Regions from separate parts of the Klebsiella sp. GFKo11 genome, predicted to be linked through region 1. Evidence: riboswitches for the same ligand, from Rfam matches in the RefSeq annotation. Region 1 holds a riboswitch; each other region holds the start of a gene.
The links. A riboswitch is a leader RNA that binds a small molecule or an ion and turns the genes downstream of it on or off. The one in region 1 is predicted to bind thiamine pyrophosphate.
Positions count from the first base shown of each region.

Region 1 (5,074 bases):
TCGGCATTATCGTCGGCGATAACCGATTTATCTGTCAGGAAAACTGCGAAATTAGCTTCCGCTCTTACCTGCGCGAACATGGTAAAGGCGATTGGGTGCTGGAGCCGGTACGCTGCCATGAAAGGACTGATATTGCCCAACAGGTAACGGACAAAATGTTGCAACAATACCCTTCACTGACGGCGATTTACGCGCCCTGCGGCGGCGTTGAGGGTATCATCGCCGCGCTACATGCCCATCAGCGCCAGCATCAGGTCACGCTGATTTGCCATGGTCCCGTGGAGAACGGCGAACTGACGTTAATCGACGGCACCATTGATTTGATGATTACGCATCGGCTGAGCGAGTTTGCCGCCGCGACGATACGCGAGTTTGTGCAGGCAACCAGCCAGTCGCAGGCGACGTTTACCGCCGCGCTACAACCTTTCGATCTGCTCACCAAAGAAAATCTCTGATTTCCTGCGTTATCCGCAACGCGCGCTCTTTCTCTGCGCGCCTTCTCGTACCTGATATTGATAAAAAACCATCAATTTAACTATCAAAATAAATCTTGAATCACATCAAAGAATTTAAATTTCATCATTGTTGATTTTGAAATATTCATTCAATACTGGTCATGTTTTCTCCTCAATCTGCAAAGGAATCCATCATGACCATACATATTGCCAATGCGCCATGTAGCTGGGGCGTCGATGATCCCAAAAACCCCTATCTGCCACCCTGGTCACAGGTGCTGCAGGAAGCGGCGACCGCGGGCTACAAGAGTATCGAACTGGGGCCATGGAGCTACCTGCCGACTCAGGCTGATGAACTTAGCGCGGCACTGAATAAACAGGGGCTGTCGCTGGTAGCCGGAACGATCTTTGACGATCTGGTCAGCGAAGAAAACTTCCCGAACATTGTCGAACTGACGCACAACCTCTGCCGCAATCTGTCGCAGGTTCCAACGGCGGAAAAAACGCCCGGAAACTCGTTCCAGCCGCCCTACCTGGTGATCATTGATTTCGGTAATCCGCAACGGGCCAAATACGCCGGACGCAGCGACCTTGCACCACGGCTTTCCCCTGCCGACTGGAAGCGGATGATTAGCCACATTGTCACCATCAGCAAACTGGCGTGGCAGGAGTACGGCGTTCGCCCGGTTATCCACCCTCACGCAGGCGGTTGTATCGAATTTGCCGATGAAATAGACCTGCTGGCAACGCAAATCCCGCACGACGTTGCCGGGCTATGCCTTGATACCGGTCATCTCTACTACTCGGGTATGGACCCGATTAGCTGGTTGGATCGCCACTTTGACCGGCTCGACTACCTGCACTTTAAAGATGTCGACCCGGAAGTGTTCGATAGCGTGATTTCCCGCGGTATCGACTTCTTCGCCGCCTGCGCGGAAGGTGTGATGTGCCCGCTTGGCAGCGGCGCTATTGATTATCCGGCGGTTCGCGCGTTTCTGGATAAGCGCGGCTATCAGGGCTGGATAACCATCGAACAAGAACGTGACCCGCGCAACGTTGAAGGCAGTTTGCAGGCGGTCACGGAAAGCCTGCGCTACCTGCGCTCCGTCGGATTTTAATCAGGAGATAACCACATGATTAACGGTACAAAACCTGTAGGCAGGTCGTTACGCTGGGGCATGGTTGGTGGCGGTGGAAGCAGCCAGATTGGCTATATTCACCGCTCTGCGGCGCTGCGCGACGGTGCGTTTACCCTGCTGGCAGGCGCATTCGATATTGATGCCGAACGCGGGCGAGAATTTGGTCAGCAGTTGGGGGTGAGTGCTGAACGTTGCTATCCCGACTATAAAACCCTGTTTCGTGAAGAAGCGGCGCGAGAAGACGGCATCGAAGCTGTTTCCATCGCTACGCCGAACAACACTCATTACGAGATTTGCCGGGCGGCGCTGGAAGCCGGGCTGCATGTAGTCTGCGAAAAACCGCTGTGCTTTACTGGCGAAGAGGCCGATGCGCTGGTGGCCCTTAGTGAGAAGCAGCACAAAATCATTGGCGTCACCTATGGCTACGCCGGGCATCAGCTGATTTTGCAGGCCCGAAAGATGATTGAACAAGGGCTGCTGGGCGAGATCCGTATCGTCAACATGCAGTTCGCACACGGTTTCCACAATCAGCCGGTAGAGCAGGAAAACCCCAGTACCCGCTGGCGCGTTGATCCGAAATTTGTCGGTCCCAGCTATGTCCTGGGCGACCTGGCCACGCATCCGCTGTTTCTGGCAGAAACCATGGCCCCGAAGCTCAACATCACCCGTCTGATGTGCTCTCGCCAGAGCTTTGTCAAAAGCCGCGCCCCGCTGGAGGATAACGCCCATGTGCTGATGGAATACGACAACGGCGCGATCGGCTCGATGTGGTGCTCGGCGGTCAACAGCGGTTCAATGCACGGGCAGAAAGTACGTATCGTCGGTGAAAAAGCCAGCCTGGAGTGGTGGGATGAACAGCCCAACCAGCTGCGCTATGAAATCCAGGGCGAGCCGGTGCGAATTCTGGAGCGCGGGATGGCCTATCTCGATCCGCTAGCCTTGCAGGACGACAGGATCGGCGGCGGTCATCCCGAAGGGCTGTTTGAGGCCTGGTCAAACCTATATCGGCGCTTCGCTATCGCCATGGATGCGACCGATCGCCGCGACGCCGCGCTGCTGGAAAACTTCTGGTATCCGGATGCCAAAGCCGGCGCGCTCGGCGTGCATTGGGTGGAGAACTGCGTGCGTTCAGCAGATAACGGCGCCAGCTGGGTTGAGTTTCGTTAATGTCGAGCCGGCAACGGCGGCAATCCTGGCATAGGCCGGGTAAGGCGGCTCGCCGCCACCCGGCAAATTAAAACGTGACAATGTCACTAAAATTCGCCAAATTCACAGCATTGTAATCAAAAAGCGAATGTCGTATAACATTGGCCAAACCGAGGGGTGTCCCGTGAGGGCTGAGATGGCGTAAGCCGAACCCTTTGAACCTGATCTGGGTCATGCCAGCGAAGGGACGGGTTGGCATTTCCGCCAGTTTTGCGCCATTGCCTGTTCACACTTCAGCACGCCCGGATCTCCCCTTAATCAGGAGGTCCTGTGATTCTTCCCGCGTTTACTCAAGGTCTTTACGGTCGTCTGCGTCAGCAGGCTGGTGATGACTGGCAACATTACGTCGCCCATCCTTTTCTGCGCCAACTCGCCGACGGTACCCTGCCCGAACCCGCTTTCCGCCGCTATCTGACCCAGGACTACCTGTTTCTGATCCACTTTGCCCGCAGCTATGCGTTGCTGGTCAGTAAACTGCGTACGCTACCGGAAATGCGTACCGCCGCCGCGTCGATGAACGCCATCCTCGACGAACTCCCGCTGCATGTTGGCTACTGCAACAGTTGGGGGCTGAATGAGGCGACAATGGCCAGCGAACCTGAAGCCGCGGAAACCGTCAACTACACTCGCTATGTGCTGGACATTGGTTATTCCGGCGACGCGCTGGATCTGCTGGCGGCGCTGATGCCCTGCGTTGCCGGATATGCGGAAATCGGCCTCGGTCTGCTGCACGATCCGGCAACAAATTTGACCGCTAACCCTTATGCCTCCTGGATCCGTAACTACGGTGATGAGGGCTACCTGAACGGCGTCAATGCCGCCATTAGCCTGCTGGAAACGCTCTGGCAACAGCGCGGCGGCGAGGCGCGTTTTGCTGAACTCAGCGCTATTTTTACCACCGCCACGCGGCTGGAAGCTAACTTCTGGCAAATGGGGTTGAATGTCGTCACGGAGCGCCCGGCGTGACTGCGCCCGGCATTACTGTGCGTGGTCTGAGCCTGCGCTTCGGTTCGCGGCTGGTTTTCGACAATCTGACGTTTGATATCCCCGGCGGTCAGTGGGTTTCGCTGCTGGGGGCCAGCGGTGCCGGGAAAACCAGCCTGCTGCGCATTCTCGCCGGGCTGGCAAAAGCCACTGCGGGCGAGGTTCGCGCCAGCGACGGTCAGCCGATAGCTAAACGGCTGGCGTGGATGGGGCAAAAAGATCTGCTCTATCCCTGGCTAAACGTGCGTGACAACGTCTCCCTCGGCGCGCGTCTGCGCGGGGAACGGGTTGATACCCAGCGGGTTGCGACTTTATTACAGCAGGTTGGCCTTGAGCATTGCGCTAACGACCGCCCGGCCTCGCTCTCCGGCGGTATGCGCCAGCGGGCGGCGCTGGCTCGCACCTTGTATGAAGACCGACCCATTGTGCTGATGGACGAGCCTTTTTCAGCGCTCGATACCATCACCCGCACGAAAATTCAGACGCTGGCCGCCGAGCTGCTGGTGAACCGCACCGTGGTGCTGATTACCCACGATCCGATGGAGGCCTGTCGACTAAGCCATCGCTTACTGGTGCTCTCTCCCGCCCCCGGTAATATCGACGATTCACACCGCTTATCCGGCGTTCCGCCGCGTGCACCCGACGATCCTCACCTGCTATCGAGCCAGGCGGAACTATTGCAACAGCTAATAAGGGCTAACGGATGAGCGGGAAACTGTTTCGTGGCTGCGTAGTGTTCTGCGGCCTGCTGCTGCTCTGGTGGTTGGCAAGTCGTAGCGGCATTCCCGCCTTTTTGCTCCCATCGCCGTCGGCAGTCGGCAATGCGCTATGGGTCAATCGGGCTTATCTCGGCTGGCACACTCTGATTACATTGAGCGAAATACTCAGCGGCCTCGCGCTCGGCGTCCTGCTCGGCGTGATTCTGGCACTGTGCATGATCGTCTCGCCGCGTCTTCAGCGCTGGCTGATGCCGCTGGTACTGACCAGCCAGGCGATCCCGGTCTTTGCCCTCGCCCCGCTGCTGGTGCTGTGGTTTGGCTTCGGCATGAGCGCCAAAGTCATGATGGCGGTGCTGGTGATTTTCTTCCCCGTCACTTCGGCGTTTTTTGATGGTCTGCGGCGGGTCAACAACGACTATCTCGATCTGGCGCGCACCATGGGCGCTTCATTTGGCGCGCAGTTGCGCCACGTACGGATGATGGCGGCGCTCCCGGCGCTCGGCTCGGGCCTGCGGATGGCCGCCGCCGTGGCTCCCATTGGCGCAATTATCGGCGAATGGGTCGGCTCAGC
Region 1 is NZ_CM151369.1:3,219,673-3,224,746, forward strand. It holds gene AC07P6_RS15725 (LacI family DNA-binding transcriptional regulator) at 1-455, shown strand, start outside; gene AC07P6_RS15730 (TIM barrel protein) at 650-1,573, shown strand; gene AC07P6_RS15735 (Gfo/Idh/MocA family protein) at 1,589-2,761, shown strand; TPP riboswitch at 2,904-3,005, shown strand; gene AC07P6_RS15740 (TenA family protein) at 3,071-3,766, shown strand; gene AC07P6_RS15745 (ABC transporter ATP-binding protein) at 3,763-4,491, shown strand; gene AC07P6_RS15750 (ABC transporter permease) at 4,488-5,074, shown strand, end outside.

Region 2 (5,074 bases), 1.1 Mb from region 1:
CAAAAATGTCGGTAGATTGTTTTGAATGAAAAAATTTATTATAAAACAAAAAGATATATTTAGTACGTTCCCCACGGCAACGGGGATAATTAATCAACTAACAACCGCGCTATGCAATCGCCGAAAGTCTCTTATTAGCGTAATGTCGACCGGGCTGGAAGCCCATGCTGTGTGGGTAGGGTAGCCCGGACAAGGCGCGCCAGCGCCGCCTCCGGGGAGAACTTGCTAAGGGAGATGCTTAATCAGCACATCGACGGTGAGATGATTAATATACTCCAGAGAGTGGGAAGCGAGGACGCCCAGCAACCGGTTGTGATGTCCGGCGATAATCAAATCGATATTTCTCTGGCGCACACACTCTTCAACATCGGCAAAACGGCGAGCGGTCACCAGCGATAGCGTCTGCACGGGTAGAGATACCGTTGTTGCCAGCTCATTAAGCAGCGCTTTTGCCTGAATCACCTCCTGCGAAACGTCATCATCCAGCAGGCTATCGGAGACGTAATTCAGTGCCCGGTAGTCGGTACTGATATGGGCAATGGTAATGCGCATAGCGCTTTCTTCCGCCATTTTCGCAGCGTGCTGAGCAGCGGAACGCCATCCTGGCTGCTGTTGATCAGCACCAGGACATGGTGATAAACGGGCATAACGAGACCTCAACACAAGACGGCACCTTGATATCATTCTGTGCCCGCCATGAGGGGAAAGCAAATCGGACAATAGGCAGATTAAGACCCCGCGACCGACTGCCGCGGGGTGACTTATTTACGGCGTCACAATATTGAACCAGAACTCAAACTTATCCATATAACCCAGCATTTCGTCCAGCTTCGCGCCGTCGCCGGTCACTTTCACTTCACCCTTATCCTGCGCCTGCTTGAGCGTTTCCTCTTTCAGAATGATTTTGTTCAGCGTAGCGCGATCCAGCGTAATGGTGGCATCGGCGTCTTTCGCCTCGGAATCGGCCGTGTGGTTTAACACGCCGTTTTCCAGCTCCAGCTTATATTTACCGCCATCGTTGCCGAGGTCGATATTGAACACCGATTTAGCCGTACCGGCTTTCTCGCCGTTGATATGTACCGCCAGATAGTCGAAGAACATCTCAGGCGTCATTGCCCGCACGGTATCCGGGCTGGCAGTGTTCGGCGTCGGGCCTTTCACCACGCCGTTACGCAGCTCCTGCGCGCCGGTCAGGTAGAAGTTACGCCATGGCCCTGATTCTGCCTGATAGCCCAGTTGTTCCAGAGCATCGGCTTCCAGATTACGCGCCTCAAGATTACCTGGGTCGGCGAAGACGATTATGCTCACGACCTGAGCCACCCAGCGGTAGTTACCCTGGTCGTAATCCTCTTTTGCTTTCTTAAGGATGGCATCGGCACCGCCCATATAATCAACGAATTTCTTCGCCGCTTCTTCTGGCGGCAGTTCATCCAGGGTTGCCGGGTTGCCGTCGAACCAGCCGAGATACAGCACGTAGGTTGCCTTTACATCATGGCTGACGGAACCGTAGTAACCGCGGTTGGCCCAGGTGTTTGCCAGGCTGTCCGGCAGCTTGAATTTGGCGGCGATTTCATCGCGAGTCAGGCCTTCGTTAGCCATGCGCAGGGTCTGGTCGTTGATGTAACGATACAGGTCGCGTTGGCTTTTCAGCAGGTTAACAACGTTCTCATTGCCCCAGGTCGGCCAGTGGTGTTGCGCCATGATGATTTCGGCTTTGTCGCCCCAACGCACGATGGCGGCGTTGATATATTTCGACCATGGCAGCGGCTCGCGAATTTTCGCGCCACGCAGAGAGTAAGTGTTATGCAGGGTATGGGTGACATCTTCTGCGGATTCGATCAGCTTCTTCTCTTCGATATACCACAGCATTTCTGACGGTGCTTCCGATCCCGGAGCCAGCATAAAGTCATAGGTCAGGCCGTCGATAGTCTCTTTTTGGCCATCTTTCTCAATGATGTTGGTCGGGGCAATCAGGGTGACGGTACCGGCAGAGGTCGTCGTACCCAGCCCTGCACCAACCTGACCGGTGGCTTCCGGCTTCAGCAGGTTACCGTACATATAGCTGGCGCGGCGGCTCATCACGTTACCAGCCATGATGTTTTCCGCAACGGCGGCTTCCATAAAGCCGGAAGGCGCGTAGATTTTGACTTTGCCGGATTTCACATCAGCTTCATCAATCACGCCGCGCACGCCGCCGTAATGGTCAACGTGGCTGTGGGTGTAGATCACTGCAACCACCGGTTTATTGCCGCGATTTTTGTAATACAGATCCATACCGACTTTGGCGGTTTCCGCCGACACCAGCGGATCCACAACGGTAATGCCTTCTTTACCTTCGATGATGGTCATATTGGAGAGATCGAGGTTGCGAATCTGGTACACACCTTCGGTCACTTCAAACAGGCCGCTGATATTAATCAACTGGGACTGACGCCAGAGGCTGGGGTTGACGGTATCCGGTGCTTTTTCACCCTCTTTAATAAAGTCATACTGCTGCGGGTTCCAGATGACGTTGCCCTGTTCGCCTTTGATTATCTCGGTGGGCAGTGCGGCGATAAAACCTTTATGCGCGTTGGTAAAGTCGGTGTTATCGGAGAAGGGAAGTTGTTTGTACAGCGCGTCGTTCGCTTGTTTGGTTGCCGCTGTCGCTTCTTTAGGGGAGGTCTCCGCCCAGCTTGTCAGGGGGAGGGTAGAGAATATTCCAGCCAGGGCCAATCCTTTCATTATCGGGGTTAATTTCATTGGGATCCTCGAGGTTTTTACGCTGATTTACTCACTAATTTCGATATGACGTTGGGTTACATCCTGTAATGACTCCTCAAACTATAATCGCGTATCTGAAAAAGTGTTTATTTTGTTAATGAATTGTTTTTTTTGTTGTTGATTGTAATCAGTGGGCATCCCCAGGCCAGCTTGCGTTGTCCGGTGACTTCCCGTAACCTGCCCGCTGAGAACGTTTTATCTCTCAATGACTCGGGGTGCCCTTCCTTGTGAAGGCTGAGAAAAACCCGTACCACCTGATCTGGATAATGCCAGCGTAGGGAAGTCAGAGACCGCAGGGTCGTCGCTTCTTCATCGCCTGGCGGGAGCAAACGATGTCTGACCTGCTAAACCCCGCGCATATTGCCCATCTGCGGCATCTTTTTCGCCGCCATTCCCCCCTTGTTCACTGCATGACTAACGACGTGGTGCAGACCTTTACCGCCAACGTGCTGCTGTCGATTGGCGCATCACCAGCGATGGTTATCGACCCCGATGAAGCCAGTCAGTTTGCTGCGATTGCCGATGCGCTGCTGATTAACGTTGGCACGCTGACCGTTGAGCGCGCGACGGCGATGCGGGCGGCGGCGCATAGCGCAAAGCAGGCGGGCAAACCGTGGGTGCTGGATCCGGTGGCGGTCGGCGCGTTGACTCTGCGCACTGAATTTTGTCGGGAGCTTCTGGCGCTACAGCCTGCCGCTATTCGCGGTAATGCCTCGGAAATTATGGCCCTTGCCGGGATGAGCGGCGGTGGGCGCGGCGTTGATACTACTGATACCGCCGCAGCCGCGCTGCCTGCGGCTCAGGCGTTAGCTCGCCAGTTGAATACCGTGGTCGCAGTAACCGGAGAGGTCGATTACGTCACCGATGGTCAGCGTACGCGCATGGTCACCGGCGGCGATCCGCTAATGACTCGGGTGGTGGGTACCGGCTGCGCGCTGTCGGCGGTGGTTGCCGCCAGCACGGCGATGCCCGGTGAACGTCTGGAAAACGTCGCTGCCGCCTGTGGTCTGATGAAGTTCGCGGGTGGAATCGCGGCGCAGCGGGGCGGTCCCGGCAGCTTTACTCCCGCATTCCTGGATGCACTGTACGCGGAGGGCGGCCTGTGAGACGAATCAATGCTTTAACCATCGCCGGAACCGACCCGAGCGGCGGCGCGGGGATCCAGGCGGATCTCAAAACCTTCTCAGCGCTGGGCGCTTACGGCTGCTCGGTCATCACTGCGCTGGTGGCGCAAAACACCCGAGGCGTGCAGTCGGTGTACCGTATTGAACCTGATTTTGTCGCCGCGCAACTGGATTCGGTGTTCAGCGATGTGCGAATCGATACCACTAAAATTGGCATGCTGGCGGAAACGGATATCGTCGAAGCGGTGGCGGAGCGACTGGCGCGGTACCAGATTAAAAACGTGGTGCTGGATACCGTGATGCTGGCGAAAAGCGGCGATCCGTTGCTTTCGCTCAGCGCAGTGCAAACGCTGCGTCAGCGCCTGCTGCCGCAGGTGTCGCTAATCACCCCGAACCTGCCGGAAGCGGCGGCGCTGCTGGATGCGCCGCATGCCAAAACTGAAAAAGAGATGCTGGAGCAGGGCAGGGCGCTGCTGGGAATGGGCTGCGGCGCGGTATTAATGAAAGGCGGTCATCTTGATGATGCCGAGAGCCCGGACTGGCTGTTTACCCGCGAAGGTGAGCAGCGCTTTACCGCGCCAAGAGTGCAGACCAAAAATACGCACGGCACCGGTTGCACGCTATCGGCGGCGCTGGCGGCGCTGCGTCCTCGTTACGATGATTGGGGGCAAACGGTAGCGGAGGCTAAAGGCTGGCTCTCTGCGGCGCTGGCGCAAGCGGATTCTCTGGAAGTCGGGCACGGGATTGGCCCGGTGCATCACTTCCACGCCTGGTGGTAAACGGCACGACAACGTGCCAGCAGACTGTGCTGAAAAAATACGCTCCCGGCTGGAAAATATGCTGAGTCGGTACCAGGCTTAACCTGCCCAAAATAATTGGGTTGGGAAAATGCATGCCGGTTTCGACCGGCACTTACGGGAGATCGCTATGACTGATATTACGCAGTTACTTGGCAAAGATGCCGACACGCTTTTACAGCACCGTTGTATGACTATTCCAGCCGACCAACTCTATTTGCCGGGTTCGGACTATGTCGATCGGGTGATGGTTGATAACAACCGTCCGCCAGCGGTGCTGCGTAATATGCAAACCCTGTATAACACCGGACGCCTGGCGGGAACCGGGTATCTGTCTATCCTGCCGGTTGACCAGGGCGTAGAGCATTCTGCTGGCGCTTCTTTTGCCGC
Region 2 is NZ_CM151369.1:2,096,112-2,101,185, forward strand. It holds partial or broken gene AC07P6_RS10110 (universal stress protein) at 226-647, opposite strand; gene AC07P6_RS10115 (alkyl/aryl-sulfatase) at 766-2,742, opposite strand; TPP riboswitch at 2,965-3,061, shown strand; gene thiM (hydroxyethylthiazole kinase) at 3,096-3,869, shown strand; gene thiD (bifunctional hydroxymethylpyrimidine kinase/phosphomethylpyrimidine kinase) at 3,866-4,666, shown strand; gene fbaB (class I fructose-bisphosphate aldolase) at 4,815-5,074, shown strand, end outside.
Region 2: it holds a riboswitch for thiamine pyrophosphate, as region 1 does, so the genes downstream of both, thiM (hydroxyethylthiazole kinase) here and AC07P6_RS15740 (TenA family protein) in region 1, are expected to answer to the same signal.

Region 3 (5,074 bases), 2.8 Mb from region 1:
GTCAGGGATCGGTAGTATATCGACATCCGCTTTACAGGTGATGGGCGAGGTAAAACGCGGGCCTTCACCGGCTTCGAAATAAAGCCCCAGCCCCATGGCGTCCGGGATAGTCAGAATGTCCGAGAAGAGGATTGCCGCATCCAGCTTATAGCGACGCAGCGGCTGCAGCGTCACTTCGCAAGCCAGCTCAGCATTTTTACACAGCGACATAAAGTCGCCCGCTTCGGCGCGAGTGGCTTTATATTCCGGTAAATAGCGGCCCGCCTGGCGCATCATCCACACCGGGGTGACATCAACCGGCTGACGTAGCAGCGCGCGCAGGTAACGATCGTTCTTCAATTCGGTCATTTTTACATTCCTTTAGCGTTGATGCGCCAAGTGTAACATGTCACTCATACTCTGCCCGACACATCGCCAAGGTATCTTCTATCAGGCGGCGGGCAACCGTGCCCGGCGGCGGCAGGAGCGGCAGATCGTCATAGCGATACCATCCCGCTTCCAGCAACTCTTTCTTATCGATAACAATCTCGCCGCTGTCGTATTCCGCCATAAACGCAGTCATTAGCGATTGCGGGAACGGCCACGGCTGGGAGGTCACGTAGCGCAGGTTTTTCACCTTAATGCCGCTCTCTTCCATGACCTCACGGGCAACCGTCTGCTCCAGTGTTTCACCGACTTCGACAAACCCGGCCAGCACCGTATGCACGCCGTTGCGATGGCGCGTGTGCTGCGCCAGCAAAATAGAATCATCCCGTCGAATAGCAACGATGATGCACGGCGCGATTTGCGGGTAATAACGCTCACGGCAGTGGCTGCAGAGCATCGCCCATTCAGTTTTGCTGGGGTGCATCGGATGCCCGCAATAACCGCAGAATTTATGCGAGCGATAGAACTCCGCCAGTTGGATCCCGCGTCCTGCCAGTTGAAAAAGGCCAGCATCCTGATCGAGTACCTGACGCAACGATCCCATCTCATGTCGACGCTCCTGACGAACCAGCCACACCGGTTCGCCCTGCCATTCCCCTATGCGCAGCGCGGGTTGCCCCGCAAGATTAAAATTTACCGCTTCGCCATATGGTAATTCCCCGTCGGGTAACCATAATTTCTGTTCGTGGCTGACTATCCACCAACCGCGATCTAATTTTTCAATAATACGATCCATATCTATTGCACTACCTTCATTTTACTGGCACTTTTAACATTAAATTTACATTTTGGTGAGCAACGTATTTCTCTTTAAAACTTGCGGAGTCAACCATGTTAAACCAGCTGGAAAACCTGACGGAACGTGTTGGAGGCAGCAATAAACTGGTCGATCGCTGGCTACAAGTACGTAAGCATTTACTCGTGGCTTACTACAACCTGGTTGGCCTGAAACCTGGCAAGGAATCATTTATGCGGCTTAATGAGAAGGCGCTGGATGATTTTTGTCAAAGTCTGGTGGACTATCTCTCCTCCGGTCATTTTAGTATTTATGAACGCTTTATCGCCGAATTGGAAGGTGATACGCCACTTTTAACCGCCACTAAGCTTTATCCACAGCTGCAAGCCAACACTCAGCAGATCATGGATGACTACGACTCTTGCCTCGAAAACGCCATCGATCACGATAACTACCTTGAGTTTCAACAGGCGTTATCGGATATCGGCGAAGCGCTGGAAGTACGCTTTGCGCTGGAGGATAAACTCATCGCCCTCGCCATCGCCCACAGCCGAAAGGACCCCGTCAGCGACAATATCGCGCCGACGGCTTGAGTTGTCCGCTATTAACGAGTAGTTTACATACATTCCCCCTCTCAGAGAGGGGATGTCATCTTGTCGGAGTGCCCATTTTCCACAGTGGAAAAGGCTGAGACCGTTAATTCGGGATCCGCGGAACCTGATCAGGCTAATACCTGCGAAGGGAACAAGAGTAAACTGCATTTAGCGTCAGCCCATCTGGGCCCGATCGCATCTGTTACTCCATCCGTCGTCTGACAAGCCATATCCTGTTCACCTGGAATGAGCTATGTCTACAACAAAAATGACCCGTCGAGAGCAACGCGAACATGCGCAGCGCTTTATCGACACGCTGGAAGGCACCGCATTTCCCAATTCGCAACGTATCTATATCCGCGGCTCACGTGAAGATCTTCGCGTCCCGATGCGCGAAATTCAGCTGAGCCCGACGCTCATCGGCGGTGCTAAAGATAATCCCCGCTATGAAGCTAACGAAGCCATTCCTGTCTATGACACGTCCGGCCCTTATGGCGACCCGGAGATAGTAATCAATGTCCAACAAGGTCTGGCAAAACTACGCCAGCCGTGGATTGAAGCGCGTGGCGACTGCGAAGAACTCTGCGATCGCAGCTCGGCATATACCAAACAGCGCCTGTCAGATGATGGCCTCGACGAACTGCGCTTTACCGGCCTGCTAACACCAAAACGCGCTATCTCCGGGAAATGCGTGACTCAGTTGCACTATGCCCGCCAGGGCGTTGTCACCCCAGAGATGGAGTTCATCGCCATCCGTGAAAACATGGGCCGCGAGCGCATTCGTGGCGAAGTGTTGAGACACCAGCATCCCGGAGTTGGGTTTGGCGCACGACTGCCGGAGAACATCACCCCGGAATTCGTACGCGATGAAGTCGCTGCCGGGCGCGCGATTATCCCCGCCAATATCAATCACCCTGAGTCAGAACCGATGATAATCGGCCGCAACTTCCTCGTGAAGGTCAATGCCAATATCGGCAACTCGGCGGTCACTTCATCTATCGAAGAAGAGGTCGAGAAGCTGGTGTGGTCCACTCGCTGGGGCGCGGATACGGTGATGGACCTGTCGACCGGTCGCTATATTCACGAAACCCGCGAGTGGATCCTGCGTAACAGTCCGGTACCAATCGGTACCGTGCCGATCTACCAGGCGCTGGAGAAAGTTAACGGGATCGCCGAAGATCTCTCCTGGGAAGCCTTCCGCGACACGTTGCTGGAGCAGGCTGAACAAGGCGTCGACTACTTCACTATCCATGCGGGCGTGCTGCTACGCTACGTGCCGATGACCGCCAGGCGGCTGACCGGCATTGTTTCACGCGGCGGTTCTATTATGGCGAAGTGGTGCCTCTCCCATCATCAGGAGAACTTCCTTTATCAGCATTTCCGCGAAATCTGTGAAATCTGCGCTGCCTATGATGTTTCCCTATCGCTGGGCGATGGTCTGCGTCCGGGTTCCATTCAGGATGCTAACGACGAAGCGCAGTTTGCCGAGCTGCACACGCTGGGCGAACTGACCAAAATCGCCTGGGAGTACGATGTACAGGTGATGATTGAAGGCCCAGGCCACGTGCCGATGCAGATGATTCAGCGCAATATGACCGAGGAGCTGGAACACTGCCACGAAGCACCTTTCTACACCTTAGGGCCGCTCACCACCGATATCGCACCGGGCTATGACCACTTCACCTCGGGCATTGGCGCCGCAATGATTGGCTGGTTCGGCTGCGCGATGCTCTGCTACGTGACGCCAAAAGAGCACCTCGGCCTACCGAACAAAGAAGACGTTAAGCAAGGGCTGATTACCTACAAAATCGCCGCCCATGCCGCTGACCTTGCCAAAGGCCATCCCGGAGCGCAGATCCGCGATAACGCGATGTCAAAAGCACGCTTCGAATTCCGCTGGGAAGACCAGTTTAACCTGGCGCTCGACCCGTTCACCGCTCGCGCTTACCACGACGAGACTCTGCCGCAGGAGTCCGGCAAAGTGGCTCACTTCTGCTCCATGTGCGGCCCCAAATTCTGCTCAATGAAAATCAGCCAGGAAGTGCGCGATTATGCAGCCCGCCAGGATATCGAAGTTGGCATGAGCGATATGTCGAATAGCTTCCGCGCCCGCGGCGGCGAAATCTATCTGAAAAAGGAGGAAGCCTGATGTATCAACCTGATTTCCCATCCGTCCCTTTCCGCTTAGGACTCTACCCGGTCGTCGATAGCGTAGAGTGGATTGAACGTTTATTGACTGCGGGCGTTCGTACCATTCAGCTGCGCATCAAAGATAAACGCGATAGCGAAGTTGAAGACGATGTGATCGCCGCCATCGCCCTGGGGCGCAAGCACAATGCCCGGCTGTTTATTAATGACTACTGGCACCTGGCCATTAAACATCAGGCTTACGGCGTACATTTAGGCCAGGAGGATCTCGAAACCACCGATCTCAGCGCAATCCGCAACGCCGGGCTGCGCCTTGGCGTCTCTACTCACGACGATATGGAAATGGATATCGCGCTGGCGGCTCGTCCCTCCTACATCGCTCTCGGCCACGTTTTCCCGACGCAAACCAAGCAGATGCCTTCCGCCCCTCAGGGACTGGAACAGCTCGCTCAGCATATCCAACGTCTTGGGGATTATCCGACGGTTGCCATCGGTGGTATTAGCCTTGAGCGCGCTCCGGCGGTACTGGCATCCGGCGTTGGCAGTATTGCGGTAGTCAGCGCCATCACGCAGGCGGCTGACTGGCGACAGGCAACGGCACAGCTGCTCGAGATAGCGGGAGTTGGCGATGAATGACAGCGATTTTATGCGCTATAGCCGCCAGCTGCTGCTGGAGGATATCGCCATTGAGGGTCAACAAAAGCTGCTGGCCAGCCGGGTATTGATTATTGGCCTCGGCGGACTGGGCTCGCCCGCTGCGCTGTATCTCGCAGGCGCAGGCGTCGGCACGCTGGTGCTGGCCGATGACGATGACGTGCATGTCAGCAATCTACAGCGGCAAATTCTGTTCACCAGCGATGATATTGCGCAGCCAAAAACCACCGCCGCCCGAGAACGGCTGGCGCGCCTCAACCCACAGATTGAACTGATTACGCTACAGCAGCGATTAAGCGGTCAGGCGCTACAGGACGAAGTGGCAAAGGCCGATGTAGTACTGGATTGCACCGATAACATGGCGACTCGTCAGGAAATTAACGCCACCAGCGTCGCGCTTGAAACACCGCTAATTACCGCCAGCGCCGTCGGGCTCGGAGGCCAGTTGATGGTGCTGACGCCGCCCTGGGAACAGGGGTGCTATCGCTGCTTATGGCCGGACGCTGCCGAACCGGAA
Region 3 is NZ_CM151369.1:5,993,510-5,998,583, forward strand. It holds gene hemE (uroporphyrinogen decarboxylase) at 1-348, opposite strand, end outside; gene nudC (NAD(+) diphosphatase) at 389-1,162, opposite strand; gene rsd (sigma D regulator) at 1,258-1,755, shown strand; TPP riboswitch at 1,810-1,923, shown strand; gene thiC (phosphomethylpyrimidine synthase ThiC) at 2,009-3,904, shown strand; gene thiE (thiamine phosphate synthase) at 3,904-4,539, shown strand; gene AC07P6_RS28755 (HesA/MoeB/ThiF family protein) at 4,532-5,074, shown strand, end outside.
Region 3: it holds a riboswitch for thiamine pyrophosphate, as region 1 does, so the genes downstream of both, thiC (phosphomethylpyrimidine synthase ThiC) here and AC07P6_RS15740 (TenA family protein) in region 1, are expected to answer to the same signal.